One region of the Streptomyces sp. NPDC002676 genome, then DNA from elsewhere that is predicted to be linked to it. Evidence: riboswitches for the same ligand, from Rfam matches in the RefSeq annotation. Region 1 holds a riboswitch; the other holds the start of a gene.
What was found. A riboswitch is a leader RNA that binds a small molecule or an ion and turns the genes downstream of it on or off. The one in region 1 is predicted to bind cyclic di-AMP.
Positions count from the first base shown of each region.

Region 1 (3,264 bases):
TCACCCACGACGCACAGTTCGGCGGGCGGCAGCTCGTGCTCGCTCAGGGGGACGTCGACGTCTTCGGAGGCGCGGTCGCCCGTACCGACCAGCTCGCGCACGAGCGCGTACTGGGCGTGGTTGGTGTCCTGGTACTCGTCCACGAGGACGTGCCGGAAGCGGCGGCGGTAGTGCTCGGCGACGTCCGGGAAGGCGCGCAGCAGGTTGACCGTCGTCATGATCAGGTCGTCGAAGTCGAGCGCGTTCGCCTCGCGCAGCCGCGACTGGTACAGCGCGTAGGCCTGGGCGAGGGTCTTCTCGAAGCCGTCGGCGGCCTGCGCGGCGAAGTCCTCCTCGTCGATCAGCTCGTTCTTGAGGTTGCTGATCTTGGCGCTGAAGGACTTGGGCGGGAAGCGCTTGGGGTCGAGGTCCAGGTCGCGGCAGACCAGGGCCATCAGGCGCTTGCTGTCGGCGGCGTCGTAGATCGAGAACGAGGACGTGAAGCCGAGCCTCTTCGACTCGCGGCGCAGGATGCGCACGCACGCGCTGTGGAAGGTCATGACCCACATCGCGTTCGCGCGCGGGCCGACGAGCTGCTCGACGCGCTCCTTCATCTCGCCCGCGGCCTTGTTGGTGAAGGTGATCGCGAGGATCTGGCCCGGGTGTACGTTCCGCTCGGCGAGCAGGTGGGCGATGCGGTGGGTGAGCACGCGGGTCTTGCCGGAGCCGGCGCCGGCGACGATGAGCAGCGGGGAGCCGGCATGCACGACCGCGGCGCGCTGGTTCTCGTTCAGCCCCTCCAGCAGGGCCGCGGCGTCGATCGCGGGGCGCGGGGCGCCGTCGCGGTAGTACGGGTCCCGGTCCGGCGGCACGTCGAACTTCCCGCCGAACAGATCGTCCGGAAGCGGCTCCGGAGCGTGATCGTCCTCGGGCGGCGGCGGGGGCTCCTCCTCGTGCCCGCGAGGGGGCTGGAGGTCCGCCAGGAAGCTGTCGTCAAAGAGGCTGCTCATCGCTCTCCGAGTCTAGGGCGCCGGACTGACAACCGTGGGCCGCCCCGAGAACCCGCCCCCCACGGGAGGCTCCCCGCCAGGCCCCACCCGGCCTCTTCCGCCCCTCACGCTGCGGAAGCGCCCGATGACCCAGCCGTGATTTCCCGCACCTCCACCCCCGAGGTCACGAAAATGTATCGGACATACTACGCACCAACCTTCACAGAGGTCCCACGAGTTGGCTAGCGTGCGTGCGGGCCGTACGACCCCCACCGGCGAACCTCGCCGGGCCGCGCGGCCCCCGCCGAGTCCGGCGCGCCCTCGCGGCGACCGGAGCCGGGGACCCACCGACCTCTGGGGTGAATCGGCCGCCTCCCACCGGGAGGGGGCCGTAGGGCAACCCTTCCGAACGCACCCGCCCGAACCCGACAGCTAACCCGGTAGGCGGCGCATGGAAGGAGTCGCCTCCCTTGGCGTCGCACCGCAAGCCGCGCCCCGTCGGGCCCCGTACAGCAGGCCTCCGCGCCCCCGTCCTCGCCACCGCCGCACTGACCTCCGTGGCCGTACTCTCCCAGTCGGCGAACGCCTCCCCCGCCGCCGACAAGGGGAAGCCGAGCGTGGAGGAGGTACAGAAGAAGGTCGACGATCTCTACCGGCAGGCCGAGTCGGCGACCGAGAAGTACGACGCGGCCAAGGAGCGCGCCGGCAAGGAGCGCGTGCGCGTCGACAGCCTCCGTGACGATGTCGCGAAGCGCACGGAACGCCTCAACGCGGCCCGCGAGGAACTGGGCACCATAGCCGCCGCCCAGTACCGCACCGGCACCACCGTGCCGGACACGGCCACCTTCCTGCTCGCGAGCAATCCGCAGGACTACTTCGACCAGAGCCAGCTGATGCACCGGCTGACCTCGCGTCAGAAGAGCGCGGTCGACGACTTCGTCACGGAACAGACGGCGACCATGAAGAAGCGCCGGGAGGCCGCGACGAGCCTCCAGACGCTGACCAAGACGCAGGACGACCTGAAGACGGCGAAGGCCACCGTCCAGAAGAAGCTCGCTACCGCGCGTGAACTGCTGTCCAAGCTGACGGCCGAGGAGAAGGCGCGCCTGGCGGCGATCGAGAAGCAGAAGGCGGAGGAGGCTGCCCGCAAGGCGGCCGAGCTGGCGAAGCAGCAGGCGGCGCGCCAGCGAGCGGCGCAGCAGAGCACCCCGTCGCCCTCGTCTTCGCCGTCTCCGTCGCCCTCGGGCTCCTCGGACACCTCGGGCTCGTCCGGCGGATCCACCTCTTCCGGCGGTTCGACCACCTCCGGCTCCTACGACACCAAGGCCGCGGAGGCGATCGCCTTCGCCCGCGCGCAGATCGGCAAGCCGTACGTGTGGGGCGCCACGGGGCCCGGCTCCTACGACTGCTCCGGCCTCACCCAGGCCGCCTGGCGGGCCGCCGGCGTCAGCCTCCCGCGCACCACCTGGGACCAGGTCAACGTGGGCACCACGGTCTCCCTCGCCGACGCCCGCCCCGGCGACCTGATCTTCTTCTACGACGACATCAGCCACGTCGGCCTCTACATAGGCAACGGCATGATGATCCACGCCCCCAAGCCGGGCGCGTACGTCCGCGAGGAGTCGGTCTACTACGGCGGCACATCGATCATCCACAGCGTGGTGCGGCCGGCGTAGGAGCCTGACCGGCACAGGAGCGTGGCGCGACCGGCTCAGGGCGTGGCGCACGCCCGCGTGCCCCGCCCTGAAGAGCCGCGTCCCTCTCTAGCATCGGGCGCATGTTCCGCCTCTCCTCCCTGCGTGCCTGGTCGGCGCGGCGTTCGCCTGCGGCCGGGACCGCGGTGATGGCCACCGGGATCGTGTCGGTGGGGCTGCATCTCACGGGCGACGAGGGGCTGTCCCAGGTCTTCCTGGGGCTGACCTGCGTTGCCTGGCTGGGGCTGGGCGCGGAGTTCGTCGTACGGCTGGCGGGGCAGCGGCGGCGCTGGCTGGCCGAGGCCGGAAGTCCCGGGGCGCTCACCGCCGTGGCCGCGACGTCCGTCCTGGGCACCCGGCTCTCCACGCTCGGCCGGCAGACCCTGGCCGAGGCGCTGCTCGCGCTGGCGGCGCTGCTCTGGCCCGTGCTGCTCGTTCTCGTCGTACGGCGCTGGGAGCGGCGCATGCCGGGAGCGGTGTTCCTGTGTTGTGTGGCCACACAGGGGCTCGCCGTACTGGGGGCCACGCTGGCCGCGGCCGAGGCGACGGCGTGGCTCGCGCACGCCGCGCTGGTGATGTTCTTCCTGGGGCTGGTGCTCTAC
Region 1 covers NZ_JBSFVT010000008.1:276,860-280,123, forward strand. The annotation lists gene pcrA (DNA helicase PcrA) at 1-989, opposite strand, end outside; cyclic di-AMP (ydaO/yuaA leader) riboswitch at 1,275-1,430, shown strand; gene ACWD3E_RS24075 (NlpC/P60 family protein) at 1,439-2,644, shown strand; gene ACWD3E_RS24080 (tellurite resistance/C4-dicarboxylate transporter family protein) at 2,746-3,264, shown strand, end outside.

Region 2 (3,264 bases), on a different contig from region 1:
TCGCGGACGGGGACGCGCGAGACGCCGTAGCGGCGGGCCAGGACTTCCTCGGTGAGGCGGCTGCCGCGCTCGTGGACACCGGCCACGATGTCGTCCCGGATCGCCGTGCACACCGAGTGTGCCGGAATACGCATGACCGACCTCCGCCTTAATCCCCGTGAAACGTCGACAACGGACGCGTGTTCCGTGACTCTATTGCAATGTGCGGGAATTTCCGACGGCGGCCCAGAATCCATGGATATTTTTTGGTCAGCGGGCACCGCGGACGCCGCGAAAAACGACGAAGCCCCGGCTCGGTGAACCGGGGCTTCGTCGCGAGTGCCGCTTCGGGGTGCGTGTCAGACGCTCAGGCCGTGCTGGCGGAGGTAGGCGACGGGGTCGACGTCGGAGCCGTACTCCGGGGTCGTGCGGGCCTCGAAGTGGAGGTGCGGGCCGGTGACGTTGCCGGTCGCTCCGGACAGGCCGATCTGCTGGCCCGGGACGACCTGCTGGCCCACGGTGACGCCGATGGACGACAGATGGCCGTACTGGGTGTACATGCCGTCGGCCATCCGGATCACTATCTGGTTGCCGTACGCGCCGCCCCAGCCCGTGGAGACGACGGTACCGAGGCCGACCGCGTGCACCGGGGTGCCGCTGGCCGCGTGGAAGTCGATGCCGGTGTGGGAGCCGGAGGACCACAGGGAGCTGCTGGCGCGGTAGCCCGTGGAGACGTACGAGTCGGCGATCGGCGCGACGAAGGCGTTCAGGCGCTTGCGCTCAGCCGCGCGGGCGGCGCGCGCCTTGGCCTCGCGCTCCTCCTTCGCCCGCTCGGCGGCGGCCTTGGCCGCGGCCTGCTCGGCCGCCTTCCGCTCGGCGGCCTGCTGCTGCGCGGTGGCCTGTGCGTCGATCTGCTCGGCGATCTCGTCGCTCACGGTGATGACCGGGGTGAGGCCGGTCTGCTCGACGGAGTTCTCGGCGGCGAGCGACGGGGTGGCCGCGAGGGTGCCGATGACGCCGGTGGTCAGGGCCGCGACGCCGGCCGCCTGAGCGGTGGTGCGCTTGACCCGGCCGGGCTTGCGGTGCTTCCCGGTGGCGCACATGAACGCCATGAAGTGGCTGGTCCTTTCCTTCCCTCTCGCCTACCGGGTTAGCTGACGGGTTCGGAGCAGGAAGGTCTCCTACGGACCCCCTCGCGCACGCGCGGGAGTCCGATTCACCCCAGGGGACGTGTGGGTCCCCGGCTCCCCTGGCTCGCGCCGTACGGGGACTCGGCGATGACTGTCCGGTGCCGCGGGTGCGGCGCACTGCCTGACGAACAGCCCGCACGACGCTACGGGGGGTGGCTTTCCCCGCCCAAACGGATCCGGAGTTTTGTAGCGCATCCCACAGGCCAGACAGGCAACCTCCGCCCCAATTCGGACATCTGGGGAGCGGCTGGGGAACAGCCGGTGCACAGGCGTGGGGCCCTGACGACCCGTAAGTCGCCGGGCCCCACTCGCGCGTGCGTGCGCTCGGGCTCTACTCGGCCGCCACGACCGTGACTTCGCCGATGCCGAGCGCCTCGACCGGCTCCTTGATCTGGGCCGCGTCACCGACAAGGACGGTCACCAGACGGTCCACCGGGAAGGCGTTCACGACCGCCGCCGTGGCCTCCACGGTGCCGGTGGCGGCGAGCTGCCGGTAGAGCGCGGCCTGGAAGTCGTCGGGCAGGTGCTGCTCGACCTGGTCGGCCAGGGTGCCCGCGACGGCCGCCGCGGTCTCGTACTTCAGCGGCGCGACCCCGACGAGGTTCTGCACGGCGACGTCCCGCTCGGCGTCGGTCAGGCCCTCCGCCGCGAGCGTACGCAGCACCGTCCACAGGTCCTCGAGCGCGGGGCCGGTGTTCGGGGTGTCCACGGAGCCGCTGATGGCGAGCATCGAGGCGCCCGTGCCGTCCGGGGCGGAGCGCAGCACCTGCCCGAAGGAGCGCACGCCGTAGGTGTAGCCCTTCTCCTCGCGCAGGACACGGTCCAGGCGGGAGGTGAGGGTGCCGCCGAGGCAGTAGGTGCCGAGCACCTGGGCGGGCCACACGCGGTCGTGCCGGTCGGGGCCGATCCGGCCGATGAGCAGCTGCGTCTGCACGGCACCGGGCCGGTCCACGATGACCACGCGCCCGGTGTCGTCGGCGCTGACCGGCGGCACGGGCCGCGGGCTGCCCGGGGTGCCCGTCCAGGCGCCCAGGGTGTCGCCGAGCAGCTCGTCCAGGTCCGTGCCGGTGAGGTCGCCGACCACGACCACGGTGGCCGTGGCGGGGCGCACATGGCGGTCGTAGTAGGCGCGGACGGCCGCCGCGTCGATCTTCTCGACCGTCTCCTCGGTGCCCTGGCGCGGGCGGGACATGCGCGAGGTGGCCGGGAACAGCTCCTTGGAGAGTTCCTTGGCGGCCCGGCGGGCGGGGCTGGCCAGCTCGTGCGGGATCTCGTCCAGGCGGTTGCGGACCAGCCGCTCGACCTCGCTCTCGGCGAAGGCGGGCGCGCGCATGGCGTCGGCGAGCAGGCCGAGGCCCTTGGCCAGGCGGGAGGCCGGGACCTCCAGGCTGAGCCGGACGCCGGGGTGGTCGGCGTGCGCGTCCAGCGTGGCGCCGGCCCGCTCCAGCTCGGCGGCGAACTCCTCGGCGGAGTGCTTGTCGGTGCCCTCGGAGAAGGCCCGCGCCATGATCGTGGCGACGCCGTCCAGGCCGGTCGGCTCGGCGTCCAGCGGCGCGTCCAGCAGCACCTCGACGGCGACGACCTGCTGGCCGGGGCGGTGGCAGCGCAGCACGGTCAGGCCGTTGTCCAGCGTGCCGCGCTCGGGGGCCGGGAACGCCCAGGGCTTGGCCTCGCCGGCCTGCGGCTGGGGGTGGAAGTCCATCGTGGCGAGCTCGGTCACTTGGCCGTCTCCTCGTCGTTCTCGTTGCCGGCCTCTACGGTCGCTTCCTGCTCCGGGTCCTCGCCGCGCCCGGCCTCCTCGGTGTGCTGGGCCGACTCGGCGGACAGCGGCTCGTAGACGAGGACCGCGCGGTTTTCGGGGCGCAGGCGGGCCTGGGCGACCTCCTTGACCTCCTCCGGGGTCACCGCCAGGACGCGCTGGACGGCGGTGAGGGCGAGCTGCGGGTCGCCGAACAGGACGGCGTACCGGCACAGTTCGTCGGCGCGGCCGGCGACCGTGCCGAGCCGGTCCAGCCACTCGCGCTCCAACTGGGCCTGGGCGCGCTCCATTTCCTCGGGCGTGGGGCCCTCCTCGGCGAACCGGGCCAGTTCCTCG
Region 2 covers NZ_JBSFVT010000013.1:118,514-121,777, reverse strand. The annotation lists gene ACWD3E_RS29715 (GntR family transcriptional regulator) at 1-134, opposite strand, end outside; gene ACWD3E_RS29710 (M23 family metallopeptidase) at 339-1,091, opposite strand; cyclic di-AMP (ydaO/yuaA leader) riboswitch at 1,104-1,266, opposite strand; gene ACWD3E_RS29705 (M16 family metallopeptidase) at 1,501-2,889, opposite strand; gene ACWD3E_RS29700 (M16 family metallopeptidase) at 2,886-3,264, opposite strand, start outside.
Region 2: it holds a riboswitch for cyclic di-AMP, as region 1 does, so the genes downstream of both, ACWD3E_RS29710 (M23 family metallopeptidase) here and ACWD3E_RS24075 (NlpC/P60 family protein) in region 1, are expected to answer to the same signal.